DNA from 3 places in the Streptomyces sp. NBC_00358 genome. Region 1 is predicted to be linked to each of the others. Evidence: riboswitches for the same ligand, from Rfam matches in the RefSeq annotation. Region 1 holds a riboswitch; each other region holds the start of a gene.
The links. A riboswitch is a leader RNA that binds a small molecule or an ion and turns the genes downstream of it on or off. The one in region 1 is predicted to bind cyclic di-AMP.
Positions count from the first base shown of each region.

Region 2: it holds a riboswitch for cyclic di-AMP, as region 1 does, so the genes downstream of both, OHT01_RS37065 (C40 family peptidase) here and OHT01_RS17340 (transglycosylase SLT domain-containing protein) in region 1, are expected to answer to the same signal.
Region 3: it holds a riboswitch for cyclic di-AMP, as region 1 does, so the genes downstream of both, OHT01_RS21150 (M23 family metallopeptidase) here and OHT01_RS17340 (transglycosylase SLT domain-containing protein) in region 1, are expected to answer to the same signal.

Region 1 covers NZ_CP107976.1:4,131,467-4,136,346, forward strand. Annotated here, with positions in the region: gene OHT01_RS17335 (CocE/NonD family hydrolase) at 1-1,035, shown strand, start outside; cyclic di-AMP (ydaO/yuaA leader) riboswitch at 1,663-1,823, shown strand; gene OHT01_RS17340 (transglycosylase SLT domain-containing protein) at 1,827-2,597, shown strand; gene OHT01_RS17345 (HAD family hydrolase) at 2,668-3,477, opposite strand; gene OHT01_RS17350 (hypothetical protein) at 3,769-4,530, shown strand.
Region 2 covers NZ_CP107976.1:8,650,499-8,655,378, forward strand. Annotated here, with positions in the region: gene OHT01_RS37045 (beta-glucanase) at 1-293, shown strand, start outside; gene OHT01_RS37050 (hypothetical protein) at 464-637, shown strand; gene OHT01_RS37055 (alpha/beta hydrolase) at 869-1,615, shown strand; gene OHT01_RS37060 (hypothetical protein) at 1,612-1,842, opposite strand; cyclic di-AMP (ydaO/yuaA leader) riboswitch at 2,320-2,492, shown strand; gene OHT01_RS37065 (C40 family peptidase) at 2,500-4,386, shown strand; gene OHT01_RS37070 (hypothetical protein) at 4,514-4,831, opposite strand.
Region 3 covers NZ_CP107976.1:4,990,305-4,995,184, forward strand. Annotated here, with positions in the region: gene OHT01_RS21135 (dihydrofolate reductase family protein) at 1-339, shown strand, start outside; tRNA gene OHT01_RS21140 (tRNA-Met) at 501-574, shown strand; gene OHT01_RS21145 (PP2C family protein-serine/threonine phosphatase) at 776-1,960, shown strand; cyclic di-AMP (ydaO/yuaA leader) riboswitch at 2,289-2,443, shown strand; gene OHT01_RS21150 (M23 family metallopeptidase) at 2,455-3,468, shown strand; gene OHT01_RS21155 (aldo/keto reductase) at 3,705-4,649, shown strand; gene OHT01_RS21160 (PrsW family intramembrane metalloprotease) at 4,724-4,880, opposite strand, start outside.

The DNA.
Region 1 (4,880 bases):
CCGGCGACCGTGTACGGAGAGATCCCCGGCCGCTGGGTGGGCGACCCGGGCTGGCCCTCACCCTCGGTGACCCCGGTCGCGTACGCGCTCCAGGGCGCCCCCGTGCCGGTGCGGTCCCCTCAGCACACGGGGGTCGACGCGGGCCGTTTCCTGCCCTCCGGCCATGACGCCGACCTCCCGCCGGACCAGCGGGAGGAGGACGCCAGGTCGGCCTGCTTCGAGTTCGAGGTCGCGGAGGAGACCTGGGTGCTGGGCCACCCTCGGGTCAATCTGCGACTGACGTCCGGGTCACCCCGGGGCCAGGTGATCGCCCGGCTGTGCGACGTGGGCCCGGACGGAGCGTCCACGCTCGTCTCCCGAGGCGCCCTGAACCTGTCCGCGCGCCAGGGCCTCGACCGGACCGTTCCCTGGAAACCCGGCACCGCGGAGAACGTCGCGTTCGACCTGAACGCCATCGGCTACGCCTTCCCGGCGGGTCACCGCATCCGCCTCGGCGTCTCCTCCGCGTACTGGCCGTGGATCTGGCCCCAGCCGGGCTCGGAGGCGGGCTTCACCCTGGACGCGATCGGCAGCACGCTCGAACTCCCCGTACGGGCACGGGAGTCGGACCCTTCGATCGCGTTCGGCGAACCGGAGGAGTCCGAACCTCTCGGCGCGACCGTCTCCGCGACCCTGGACGAACCCCGCCCGGAACGCCTGGTGCTGCGTGACGTGGCCGCGGGCACCTGGCGCCTGGAGGTGGACCCGGGCCACGGCGGTACCCGGGTGTACCCCGACGGCCTCGAATGCACGGAGGACGCGCTGGAGACGTACACGATCGACGAGTCGGACCCGTTGTCCGCCCGTGCCCGCTCGACCTGGTCGATCCGACTGCACCGCCCCGACCTGCCGTGGGACGCCCGCGTCGAGACGGCCTCCGCCATCACCTGCGACGCACAGGACTTCATCACGACCGACGAGGTCGTCTGCAAGGACGGCGACGAGGTCGTCTTCCACCGGACCTGGGAGAAGCGGATCCCGCGCACGGCCGGCTGACGGGCCCGCCGACAGTACTGCCGACAGGACTGGCGACAGGGGTGCCGACAGGGGGCCGACAAGGCCTACGGGGGCGGGAGTTCGCCCTCGCGGGCCTCCTGCGCGCCGCGCATTCCCATGCCCGCGCGTCACGCGCGCACACCGAACCCCCTTACCCCGGGCGGCACTTCAACACGCGCCCGGCCGACACCCCGGCTCGGAACCGGCCGCACCCCTGACGCCTGCCGTACCCCGCATCCCCGCACACCCCCGCACATCACGCGCATCCCGCGCCGAATCCTCTGCCGATTCCCTGCGCGAAGAGCCGTCCGACGCCCGCCCGGGGGCCCGGCACCCACCCGCCACCGGAAGATCGAATGCCCGAATTACCCGGCATGCCGCCTTGATGACCCTTGGTCTCGTGAATTGAGTCACCAGCGAACCGGGGAGCCCTCGCCCGCCGCCTTCCGGCCAACCCGTTCGCCAAAGGCAAGTTGAGGATCCAATTCCGGCGCAATCGGACTTATTCCCCGTGCCCTAACCAGGCGAAAGCGATCTTCGCAGCCAAATCTGGCCTTGTTCCGGACATGTGCTCTCGCATACGTTCTCGTCGATCCCGGGCGGATCGCCGAATCCTGCCGCCGCCCGGAAACCCACCCACCCACGCACGGCAGGAGCGGGGGAACCACAGGTAAGCCGCCGATCCGGACACACCGGACCGGCTAGGGGTGAAGCCGCGCCCAGAACGCGGCCGGGCATCTCCCGCCCGAACCCGACAGCTCACCTCGCAGGCGTCGGAGAGGAAATTCGTCATGCCCGTACGAGGCAAGCACCGCCGCACGAAGACCAACGTCATCACCCGGGGCATGATCGCCGCCGGAACGGGCGGCATCGCCCTCGCCCTCCCGCTCGTGAGCGCCACCGGCGCCCAGGCCGCGACCCCGGCGCAGGCTCCCCAGCTCACGAAGGCCGCCCACACCGCGGTCGTCCCCAACGTCCAGCTCCTCACCTACAAGGTGGTCGCGGGCGACACCCTTTCGAAGGTTGCGCAGAAGCACCCGACGAGCGGTGGCTGGAAGAAGCTGTACACGGCGAACCGCGCGGTCATCGGCGACAACCCCTCCCTGATCCGCCCCGGTCTGAAGCTGACCGTGGGCACGAAGACGCTGAAGTCGACCGTCGTGCGCACGACCGCGAACGCGACCCCGGCCGTCGCCAAGTCCACGGTGACCACCGCCACGCAGGCCTCCGCCAAGACGTACGCCAACAACCTCGACGGCTGGATCAAGCAGTCCCTGGACGTCATGGCCAAGGCGGGCATACCGGGCAGCTACGACGGCATCCACCGCAACGTGATGCGCGAGTCCTCCGGCAACCCCAACGCCATCAACAACTGGGACTCCAACGCCGCCGCTGGCATCCCCTCCAAGGGTCTGCTCCAGGTCATCGACCCCACGTTCCAGGCCTTCCACGTCCCGGGCACGTCGATGAACATCTACGACCCGGTCGCGAACATCACCGCGGCCTGCAACTACGCGGCCAAGACCTACGGCTCCATCGACAACGTCAACGGCGCCTACTGATCGCACCCCCGCTTCCCCCTCGCCCGCCGGCGGCACCTTTCGAGGTCCGCCGGCGGGCGCGTTGCCGCCGCTAGAAACCGAAGAGACGCTCCAGGACCACCGCGATGCCGTCGTCCTCGTTCGACAGGGTGACCTCGTCGGCCACCGCCTTCAGTTCCGGGTGGGCGTTGGCCATCGCCACGCCGCGCGCGGCCCAGTCGAACATCGGGATGTCATTGGGCATGTCACCGAAGGCGAGCGTCCCCGCCGGGGTGAGTCCGAGGTGCGTGGCGGCGAGAGCGAGTCCCGTCGCCTTGGTCACACCACATGGCTGGAGTTCGACGGTGCCGGGCCCGGACATGGTGACCGTCGCCAGTGAACCGACCACACCCCGCGCCGCGGACGCCAACTCGTCGTCCGACAACGACGGGTGGCGGAGCAGGACCTTGCTGATCGGCTCCGTCCAGAGGTCGTCCCGGCGCGGCACCCGCACCGCCGGCAGCGTCGGATGCGGCATCACGTACCCCGGCTCGATGAGCGTCAGGCCGTCCACACCGTCCTGGTCCACCGCCGCGTAGAGCAGTCCGACCTCCGCCTCGATCTTGCCGAGCGCCGTCTCCGCCAGTTCCCTGTCCAGGGTCACCGACCAGAGCATGCGGTCCGCCCCGGCGTCGTACAGCTGCGCCCCCTGTCCGCACACCGCCAGTCCCTCACCGCCGAGTTCGTCGAGGAGCGGTCGCACGCGCGGGGCGGGGCGGCCCGTCACCACGAGATGCTGGGCACCCGCCTGGATCACCTTCGCCAACGCGGCCCGGGACCGGTCGGAGAGTGTGTCGTCGCCGCGCAGCAGCGTTCCGTCCAGGTCAGTGGCGATGAGTGAATATGCAGTCGGAGCGGCCATGATCCGAAGAATACGGATCGAACGACTCATCGGCCCGGCGTGAACCGGACGACGTCCGGTATCCCGTCAGCAACGCCGTTCACCGTACGGTGGCAAGCGCGTTGCGACCGCTTCGGATCACGCAGGGTCCGCTTCCGCCCACACCGACTTTCCCGCACACGACCGACCACAACACCCCAACACGCCCGGCGGCAAGGAGACTCGGTGTCCGGCCGCCTCGAAGTCGGCTCGCACCACGACGGTGGCCGCCGACGAGTACGGACCCGCCCGACACCAAGTCAGAGGAGACACATGCCCGTTGAGCCGATCGAGTCCGCCGGGCCCGCTGAGTCCCTCGGGTCCGCCGGGTCTGCCGAGTCCGCCGTCTCGGCCTGGTCCGCTGTTCAGCCTCCTGGACCGTCCCACCCGGTGACCCCGTTCCGCCAACACCTGCGCACCGCAGGCGAAGCCGTGATCCGGCGCTTCCCGGACTCCCTGCGGTCCGAGATCTACGCCCTCTCCTTCCGCATCTGGCGGATCGACGGCGACGAGCGCCATCCGTATGTGGCCATCGGCTACAACACCGAGACCCAGTACGGCCGGGAGACCTACCCGGAGGACCCGGGCGAGGCTCGCTGGAACTACGCCCTGTGGCTGCTGGACGGTTTCGAGATGCTGGGCAACGTCCCCGAGGACCCGGCCGGCAGCCCGCTGTACGTCGACGAGGTCAAGGAGTTGGGGATCTGGTTCGACGGTGACTACGACTTCTACGCGATGGATCTGCCGGAGGAAGCCGAAGCCGAACTGGACGCCAAGTCCGACCTTCTCCAACTGCACTTCCACGACTGCGTCATCGACCTCACCCGGCACCTCCACACCGACGGCATCCTCACGGAGATCTTCGGCCGCGATCTCCCCGTCGTGGTCTTCGACATGGACTTCCCCGGGTGGGAGATCGAGGCCACGGAGGCCGCCAACCCACCCGCTTCGATCGTGGACTTCATGGCCTGGCAGCGGGAAGCAGCCGACGAAGGCGCGACGAGGACCGAGGAGTTCCTCGCCGAAGAACTCTGACTACCGAGGCGACCCCCGCGGCTGCGGCTGCGGCTGCGGCTGCGGCTGCGGCTGCGGCTGCGGCTGCGGCAACCGTGGCGACCGGCCAGACAGCCGGCCAGACAGCGAGCCAGCCGGCTGGCATGCCACGTCATGCCACGCTGCTCCCCGAACCTGCCCAGACAGCCGGGTGCGCCACCGAGAGGCAGGGAGGGGAGCGGACTCAAGCCCAGCCATCCCCTCCCCCCGGTCTCAGCCCGAACCCCCGAACCCGGACGCCCAGTCCCCTCGGAAGGCAGGCCGGAGCCGCCCACCGGGCGAGGCACCACGCCCCCGAGGCAGGACCGAACCGACCTACCTCCGAGACGCCG
Region 2 (4,880 bases), 4.5 Mb from region 1:
ACCCGGCCATTCGTCCGGGCGCCTGGGTCGACCTCGTGGTCGAGTTCGGCGCCCAGCGTGTCGTGTGGTGGGTCAACGGAGTCCGTGCCTTCGACGACCGGCGCGGAGTGGGCAGAACCTGGCATGCCTGTCTCATCGTCAATCTGTCCGTGTGCGCCGGGCGTTACCACCCGCCGCCGCCCCCCACCGCCACCGAGATGGACTTCGAGGTGGCCCATCTGACCGTCCGCAGGCCCAGGTCCGACGGCCCGTTCCCCGCGGTGGCGGAGCAGGAGCTCGACCTCCTCGACTGATGCATTGCGGCGCTCGTCCTGCCTGCCGCCTCGACCGCCGCGGACAGGTCGCGCACCGCGAGCGGGAACAGGTCCTCCGCGGGTGCATCCGCCGGGGTCCCCGGCACGGAAGTACGGCATCAGAAGCGACGATGCGCTCGTGCACGTCGCGCCGACGGGTGCCGAGGACCATGACGAATCCGCAACCGGGGCAGGACGCCCCCGAGGCCGCGTACGTCAGCCACGTCGGCAACTGCCGTACGTGCCAACGGGAGTCGGGACGCTGCCCGCGGGCCGCCAGCCTGTGGCGTCTCTACCAGGAGTGGCGCAACGGCTACCGCGCCCGGCCCGAGGACCCGGCGTGAGCGCGGGACGACCGCCCGGGTGAGCGGCGGCGGACGAGTGCCCCGGTCTCGGGCGGACGAGTGGCCCTCCCCGGGCCCGGTCCTCCGCCTCGGTCACGCGCGCCGCGGTACGTGCGAGGTGTCACCAATCCGGGATCTCCTCGGTTACGGATAACCATTGCTCGGTGAGACGATCCCTCCTCCCGGTCGAGTGCGAGGCGTGGAGAAGCGCCCTGAAGGTGGAGAGGTGCCATGCGAGGCTCTGCTCGGATGTCGGCGGACGATGTGTCCGGGCCCGGAGTGGTTGACGCGCCCGCGGCACTGGTGCCGTTTCGCGTCGCCCGTCCGGGCTCGGGTCCGACGCGTGCCGCCGTACTGGTCCTGCACGGTGGCACCGCGGACAGTAGGGCGCCGGTACGGCCGTGGAACGTCGCCCGGTTGCGGATGCGGCCCTTCCTGCGCGCCGTGACGCGTGCTCTGCCGGACGAGGGCACGTTCGTCGGTGAGGTGCGCTACCGGCACAGGGGGTGGAACGGCGCGGACGCCGACCCGCTCGTCGATGTCCTGCGGGCGCTGGCCGAACTCGCCGACCTGGTGGGGGAGGTGCCGGTCGTGCTCGTGGGACATTCGATGGGCGGCCGTGCCGCACTGCGTGCCGCGACCGCGCCGCAGGTCAGGGCCGTGGTGGCGCTCGCGCCGTGGTGCCCGGAGGGTGAGCCGGTCGCCCACCTCCAAAACACGCGGGTGATCGTGCTGCACGGCGACCGGGACCGGGTCACCGATCCCAAGGAGTCGTTCGCTCTCGTCCGCCGGGCCGCGGAGGCGGGCTCCTCCGCGAGTGCCGTGCGGGTCGAGGGCGGTGACCACGCGATGCTCCGGCGCGCCCGGACCTGGCATCGGGCCACGGGTTCGGCGGTCGCCGACCTGGTGACCCGGGCCGTCGACGGGTCGGGAACCCTCCCCGTCGACGAGCCGGGCCGCGAACCCGGCGTTCTCTAGCGGCCGGGTCCGGCCGGCCGGTCGTCGAGGTCCGGACCGGGGGAGAAGGCGCGGCGGCTGCCGGACGCGAGTCGTGCGGCGGACGCGGGAAGCGGGACGCCCGTGGAGGGATCCCAGCTCAGGATCCACTCGAAGTCGCGTTGCAGCCGACGGGCTTCGCTCCGGACGAGCGTGGGTATGTCGCCGCGTTCGGAGATCAGTTGGGCATAGATCGGCGCATCGTGCACGTGGGGATCCTCGGCTCGCTCTCGTGGTCTTCCGTGCCTCGAAGGTAGGGCCGGGACGTGGCCGTAGCGGTCATCCGGCCAGCTCGGCCAGAACCGGTCAAGGTGTGACCATCGGGCGCCGTCGATGTTGAACGGGATGTCAGTGAACGTCAGTTGCGCGCACACTTCCGACAGGCGTGCGACCGCGGCGCGTTTGCGCCCCCGGTCGGGACAGGCTGGACCGGGTCGGCCCGACCGGGTTCGGGCCGGGGTCTGGAGTGGAGTCCGGACGGGACCGGGGTGCCGATCGCCTCAACGGACGTGGTCGGACGTCGTTTCGAGTACGCCGTGTGTCCTCGCCGTTGCGCTGCGAGGTGATGCGATGAAGGTCACGAAAATGTATCGGACATCTGGGACGTGGATCTTCACATCGGGTGCACATCATGGCTAAGTTGGCCAGCAGGCCGTCCGACTCCCTCCGGCGAAGTTCGCCGGGCGGTGCGGCCTCCGCCGAGTCCGGCCTGTTCTCGTGACAGCTGGAGCCGGGGACCCACCGAACTTGGGGTGAATCGACCCAACTGCCTTACGGGGCAGGGGTCGTAGGGCATACCTTCCGGAATCGTCCGCCCGAACCCGACAGCTAACCCGGTAGGCGGATGACGGAAGGAGCACCACTCCATGGCGCCGGAACACACCCCGCCCAGTGGCGAAGAAGTCCGCCGACGGCTTTCGTCCCTCTACGACCAGGCGGAGAGCGCCACCGGCAACTTCAACGCCACCCGCGCCTCGGCGAACCGCACCCGCAGGCCCAACCGGCGAGTCGTCGGCCAGGGACGGGCGGAGGTCGACCCCGCCCAGGAAGCTCTGATGCAGCAGTGGTTCGACGGGGCTCGTTCCCGGTACGGACCCTCGGCCCCGGCCATCCTGCCCGCCGACAGGCAACCGGACCGCGGCACGGGAGGCGCCCGTCCGACGGAGGGTGCGAGACGGCCGAAGGAGCTCCCGGCGGAGCTCCCGACGGTGTATCAACTGGAGCAGATCGGCCGACCCGTAGCCGAGTTGGCGGCGGCACCGGTGCGAGAGCTGACCGCGGGTCCGAGTCCGGAACCGGCCGCTCGCCCTGTCCTGGAACTGACGGCGGGCTCGGGTGCCGAGATGACGCCCGGGCGGGTCCCGGCTGTGCCGGGAGCCGAGGCGGCGGTCCTCGCGGCGCTCCCGGCGGCGTCCGCTCCGGCCGCCGCGCCGCAGAAGTCCTCGCTGCACATGAAGAAGGACAGCGCTCGGCGCAAACTGGCCGCCGCGCAGGAGCTGTTGTCGCGGCACGCGGCGCGCCAGAGCGGGCCGGTCGTCCAGGCCCAGGCGGTCGAGTACCGGCCGGTGGCGGAGCCCCAACTCCCTTCGTTCCAGCCGACACCCCAGGCTCCGGCGTTCCAGTCGACAGCTCAGGCTCCGGCGTTCCAGCAGGTGCCCCAGCCCGCAGCCTTCCAGTCGACACCCCAGGCTCCGGCGTTTCAGCCGACAGCTCAGGCTCCGACGTTCCAGCAAGCGCCCCAGCCTCCGGCCTTCCAGCAGGCGCCGCAGCCCGCGCCGTTCCAACCGGCGCCGCAGTCGGTGGCGTTCGAGCCGGCCCCCGTGCCCGCTGCCTACGCGTCGGCCCCCGCGGCCCCCGCGTTTCCTTCGGCCCCTCAGCCTCCTGAGTCCCGGTCGGTGCTGCTGCCTCTCGCGTACGAGGCGGCGGCCCAGCCCACTTCGTTCGAGGCGGCGCCGCAGCCACCCGAGTACCGGTCCGTGCTCTTGCCTCTCGCCTACGAGTCGGCGCCGCAGCCCGCCTCGTACGAGGCGCCCCAGCCTGCCGAGTCCCGGTCGGTGCTCCTGCCCCTCTCGTACGAGTCGGCGCCCACGCCCCCCTCATACGCACCGGCGCCGGCGCCCGCCTCGTACGAGTCGGCACCCACGCCCCCCTCGTACGCACCGGCGTCGGCGCCCGCCTCGTACCAGTCGGCCCCCATGCCTCCCGCGTACGAGGCGGCGGCCCGGCCCCCCTCGTACGATCCGGCGCCCCGGCCCGCCGACGAGGCCTGGCGGGAGCCGTTGCGGACCGCCAGGGAGCAGGTGTGGCCCGCCGCCCCCGGACCCGCCGACACGAGTTCCGGGTTCAGCATCGACAGCCTCGTCGCCGGCGCCGCCCCCCCCGTCGTCGGACATGACAGCAGGGCGGCGGAGGCGGTCGCCTTCGCCCGTGCGCAGATCGGCAGACCGTGCGTGTGGGGAGCGTCGGGACCCGGTTCGTACGACCCGTCCGGACTCACCCAGGCGGCCTGGAAGAGTGCCGGGGTCATGCTGCCCCGGGCGACGCACGACCAGGCGCAGGTCGGCCCGGCGATCGCCCTTCCCGGCATCCAGCCGGGTGACCTGGTCTTCTTCCACGCCAACCTGAGTCACGTCGGCCTGTACGTCGGCGACGGCATGATGGTCCACGCCCCGAGCCCCGGAGCGCGCATCGCCGAGGAGTCGATCGAGTACGCCGGACAGGCCGCGATCCACAGCGTCGTACGGCCGGTCTGAGATCCCGTCGTACGGCCGGTCCGGGACGTGGTGTACCGGTCCGGGGCGTGGTGTACGGCCGGTCCGAGGTCCGGCCCGGACGTCGCGCGGGCCTGGTCGTCCGTGAGGCCGGTCGGCCGCCGCGTCGTCAGAATTCCCGGTCGATCCCGGTGACGGCCGCGGGTCCCAGCGGAGCGTCGTCCTCGGACAGGCCGCTGTCACGGAGCGCGTCGGCGACCAGCCGCACGGCTTCGGCTTCGGCGCTCCTCTGGTTCGCCGCCTCGACTTCGAGCCGGACGGAGAACGTGTTGTTCTCGTCCACGGTCAGCAGGCTCAGCTCCTCGCTCTCGCCCAGGTCCGTGTTCTGCGGATCCTGAGGGCGAAGCCTGCGTTCCACGTCGGCACGGGAGCCGTCCGAGAGGCCGTGGACGAACGTTCCGGGAACGGTGATGACGTAGGTGGTCACAGGAACTCCTTGTGCGGGTGCCCGTCGGGCCTGACGTGCGGTCGGCTGT
Region 3 (4,880 bases), 860 kb from region 1:
GAGCTGGCCCGGGGCCACTCCCGTGAGGGCGACGACCCCGTCGTGCACGCCGAGGAGGCCGCCCTCGCCAAGATCGACCCGGCCGATCCGCGGCTGCCCGCCGCCACCGTCTACAGCAGCCTGGAGCCGTGCGCCCACCGCGCCTCCCGGCCCGTTCCGTGCGCCCGGCTCATCCTCGACGCCGGTGTGCGGCGGGTCGTCACCGCCTGGCGCGAGCCCGACACCTTCGTCGCGGACGCCGACGGGAACGGACTCCTCGCCACGGCGGGCGCCGAGGTCGTCGTCCTTCCCGAGTACGCGGACCGGGCCCAGGCCCCCAACCGGCATCTGCCGGGCTAGACCCCCCGTTCCGCTCCCGCCCCCCGGCCTGGCTGCCCCGCCGAGCCCGGCCGGACGCCGTCCGCCGCGGGCGCCGGAGGGTGCCCGCCGGCGACGCTGAAGGGGCGCGTTTAAACGGGTGTGCTCGGGGTCCCGCGGATGGCGTACACTGGTCTTAACGACGCGGGGTGGAGCAGCTCGGTAGCTCGCTGGGCTCATAACCCAGAGGTCGCAGGTTCAAATCCTGTCCCCGCTACTCAAGGCCAAGGGCCGGAACTCGGATTCACGAGTTCCGGCCCTTGGTGTTTGCCCACGAGTTCTCCCTGGCCGGTTCTCCCGCAGCCGGTTCACCAACCGGCCACCCGGGCCGATTCCCTCCGGCGCCCGTCCCCCGGTGCCGTCCCCCGGTCGGGCCACACCGGTCGCCCCCTGTCCCCGCTCCGGGTCTTCTGGACGGGTGGGGCAGCCAGGACGTGAGCAGCGAGCGGGGAAACCCCCTGACCGGGCCGGCGGGCCCCCGCCGGCCGTCCCCGGGAGCGGCGCGCCGCCCGCCCCGACGGCAGGGACTCCCCGCAGGATCTCCCTCGCGCGCGCCTTCGTCCGGACCCTGCCCGCACTGCTCGTCGTCGTCGGGCTCCTCTACGACTACTTCACCCCGGGGGACTACACCGCGGCCCCCTTCCTCACGGCCGCGCCCCTGGTCGCCGCTCCCCTCTACTCGCTGCGCGGCACCGTCGTCACCGGCGCCCTCGCCGTCGGCGCGCTGCTCGTGGTCCACTGCGTGCTCGGCATCGTCCTGCACGTCGACGCGGTCACCGAGGTGATCACGGTGGCGACGGCCGCCGTCCTCGCCGTCCTCATCAACATCGTGGTCCGGCGCGGCGACGAACGGCTCGCCTCCGTCCGGGAGATCGCCGAGTACGCGCAGCGCGCCGTGCTGCCCGAGCCCGAGGCGCGGATCGACGGCCTCGATGTCGCGGCCCGGTACGAGGCGGCACAGGAGGACGCGTTCATCGGCGGGGACCTGTACGCGGTCCAGGACTCCCCGCACGGCGTGCGGCTGATCGTCGGGGACGTACGGGGGAAGGGGATGACCGCCGTGGCCGCCGTCGCCGTGGTGGTCGGCGCGTTCCGGGAGGCCGCGGAGCAGGAGGCGACCCTGGAGGGGGTCGCCCGGCGCCTGGAGCGGGCGCTGACCCGGCCGGGCACCCTGCACGAGAGCCCTGACGCGTTCGAGGAGTTCACCACCGCCGTCCTCGCGGAGATCCCGCACGACGAGGACGTCGTCCGCGTCGTCAACCGCGGTCATCCGCCACCCCTGGTCCTGCGTCCCGACGGCACGCTCGTCACCCTCGCCGCCGAGCCCTTCGCGCTGCCGCTCGGGATGGGCGAGCTGGGCACCTGGCCCGACCGGGCGATACAGGACCGCTTTCCGCGCGGGGCGACGCTGTTCCTGTACACCGACGGGCTGTCCGAGGCCCGCGATGAGCACGGGAGGTTCTACGATCCGGCCGCGTGGCTGGCCGGACGGGTCTTCCCCGGCCCCGACGCGCTGCTGACCGGCCTCGCCGAGGCGGTCCGCCGGCACACCGGCGGCGCCCTCACGGACGACATGGCGCTGCTGGCCGTCCGGCGCATCTGAGCGATGTGTTCGCCGACGGGCCCCGCGGCGCCCGGGCGGCCTTTCCGGTCCTGCGCGCACCGCCTTTCACGGCATCCGCGCAAGGCCTTGTGCGGCTCCGTCACGAACGGTGACCGGCCGGTCCCCCTCCGCATGACGTCTGACATGCCATCAGGTGAACCCGTGTCGACAGGGCGTGGCCAACTCGCCCGTTTTTCATCGCTCATGACCTCAAAGTCCCGGCCAAGAGCCGTTAATGATCAGTCGGAACATCTTGGAATCCGGTGCCTGAGTCTATTAACGTTCGATAACGCAGTGCGGTCGTCCCAGCCGTCACAAGAGACGGCTCCGTGCGCACGCGCCGAATCCCGCAAGGGAACCGGGGACCCATCACGTGGGGTGAATCGAACGTATTCCGCTGTGGAAGCAGTGGTCGTACGCGCGTAGGAGACCTTCCTTCTCCGAACCCGTCAGCTAACCCGGTAGGCGGCAAGGAAGGAAAGGAGCGCGCCCACGTGGCGTCCAACCCGCCTGCTCAGCCAACCTCGTTCCCGCCGAACGACACGCAGACCTTCGGCTACGGCAAGGACGAGGGACCCTGGGAGGAGTGGAACCCCACCGAGGATTCCGTTCTGCCGAATCGCGGCCGGCACCGCACGGGCAAGCAGCGCGGCGGAGGACTCGCCCGCAGCTCCACCGTCCTCGGCGTCGGTGTCATAGCCGCGGTCGGCGGGGGTGGCATCGCCAGCGCCGCGCCGGGCAATGCCCCCGTCTCGATCTCGCTGCCCGACCTGTCGTCGGTCACCCACTCCGCCGAAGCCCTGATCTCGCACGGCGGATCCAGCACCCCCAAGGGCTCCACGACTCCGCTCACCAGCGTCGGCCTGACCAGCGCCGACGCGGCGCAGGGCGCCACGGACGCCGGTTCGGCGCTGCGCGCCCGCATCATGCAGCAGGCCCAGTCGCAGCAGGCCCACGCCGACAGCACCACGCATCAGGCCGCCCTGACCGCCGCCGTGAAGAAGAACGCGGACGACGCCGAGGCCAAGGCCGACGCCGTGAAGAAGAAGGCGCTGGAGACGGCCAAGGCGAAGGCCGAGACCGAGCGCCTCGCCGAGCTCGCCAAGAGCTACACGCTGCCGACCTCGTCGTACACCCTGACCTCCCGCTTCGGTGAGGCCGGGGCCCTGTGGTCCTCCGGGTACCACACGGGACTCGACTTCGCGGCGCCCACCGGCACGCTCATCAAGGCGATCCACAGCGCCACCGTCACCGAGGCTGGCTGGGCCGGATCGTACGGCTACCGCACGATCCTCACCCTCGACGACGGTACGGAGCTCTGGTTCTGCCACCAGTCGTCGATCAGCGTCCATGTGGGCCAGAAGGTCGCCACCGGCGATGTCATCGGGCGGGTGGGCGCGACGGGCAACGTCACCGGGCCGCACCTGCACCTCGAAGTGCACCTCGGCGGCGCCGCCACCGCCAGCGACCCGATGCCCTGGCTCCAGGCCAGGGGCCTCAACCCCTGACCCGTACGGCCCCTGAACGAGTCGTACGGCATCCGACGCGCGTCGCCCCCGACGTGTGCCGCACGACCCCGCCCGCCCCTGACTCCCCGCCGATCCGCGCTGTTCCCTGATCTCCGACGGTCCTGACGTCACCCCCCCACGTCAGGGCCGCCGGTCAGGCGGGGCGGGTCCGGGAGCGTCGGTCCCCCGCGGTGGGTGTGGAATACATACATCCGGTACGGGCGTTGACGCCGTACATGACTTCTCTTCGCAAGCTGGGTTCGTCGGACCTCGAGGTCTTCCCGCTCTCCCTCGGCGGGAACGTCTTCGGCTGGACGGCCGACGAGAGCCGTTCCTTCGCCGTGCTCGACGCCTACGCGGCCGCCGGCGGCAATTTCCTCGACACGGCCGACTCCTACTCGGCGTGGATCGAGGGCAACGAGGGCGGCGAGTCCGAGACCCTCATCGGCAAGTGGCTCGCGAAGCGCGGCAACCGCGCGGACATCGTGGTCGCCACCAAGGTCAGCCAGCACCCCGCGTACCCGGGACTGTCCGGTGCCAACATCAAGGCCGCCGCCGACGCGTCGCTGCGCCGCCTGGGCACCGACCACATCGACCTCTACTACACGCACTTCGACAAGCCGGAGGTGCCGGTCGACGAGATCATCGGCGCCCTCGACGAGCTGGTGAAGGCCGGCAAGGTCCGGCACATCGCCGCCTCCAACATCTCGCCCGAGCGGCTCCAGGAGTCCCTGGAGTTCTCCGACCGCGAGGGCCTGGCCCGCTATGTCGCGCTCCAGCCGCACTACAACCTGGTCTCGCGCGACACCTACGAGGGCGCACTCCAGGACATCGCCTCCCGGGCCGGTCTGGCCGCCGTCCCGTACTACGGGCTCGCCTCCGGCTTCCTCACCGGCAAGTACCGCCCGGGCACGACGGTCGACTCGCCCCGGGCGGCGGGCGCGGCCAAGCACCTCGGCACGGACCGCGGGCCGAAGGTCCTCGCCGCCCTCGACGAGGTCGCCGGAGCCCACGACGTCGCCGTCGCCACCGTCGCCCTCGCCTGGCTGGCCGCCCGGCCGACGGTCGCCGCGCCGATCGCCTCCGCCCGCACGGTGGAGCAGCTCCCGGCCCTGCTGGGGGTCGCGGACCTGGTGCTGACGGACGACGAACTGACGCTCCTGTCCAGGGCGTCCGCGTAACGGCGGGAAAGCGGCCTTCGAGGGTTCCGGCTTCCCGGGGGTGATCTCTCCGGGAGCGCCGGGGCCCCGCAGGGCTACGAGCGGTAGGGGTTGTACGCGGGATACGGCGCCGGCGCCGGCTGACCGTACGACTGCGTCGGCGGGACGGCGTACCCGTACCCGTACCCGGGGGCCTGCCAGGGCGCCGGTGCCGGCAGCGGGGTCGTCGCGCGGGCCGCGTAGGCGAGGGCC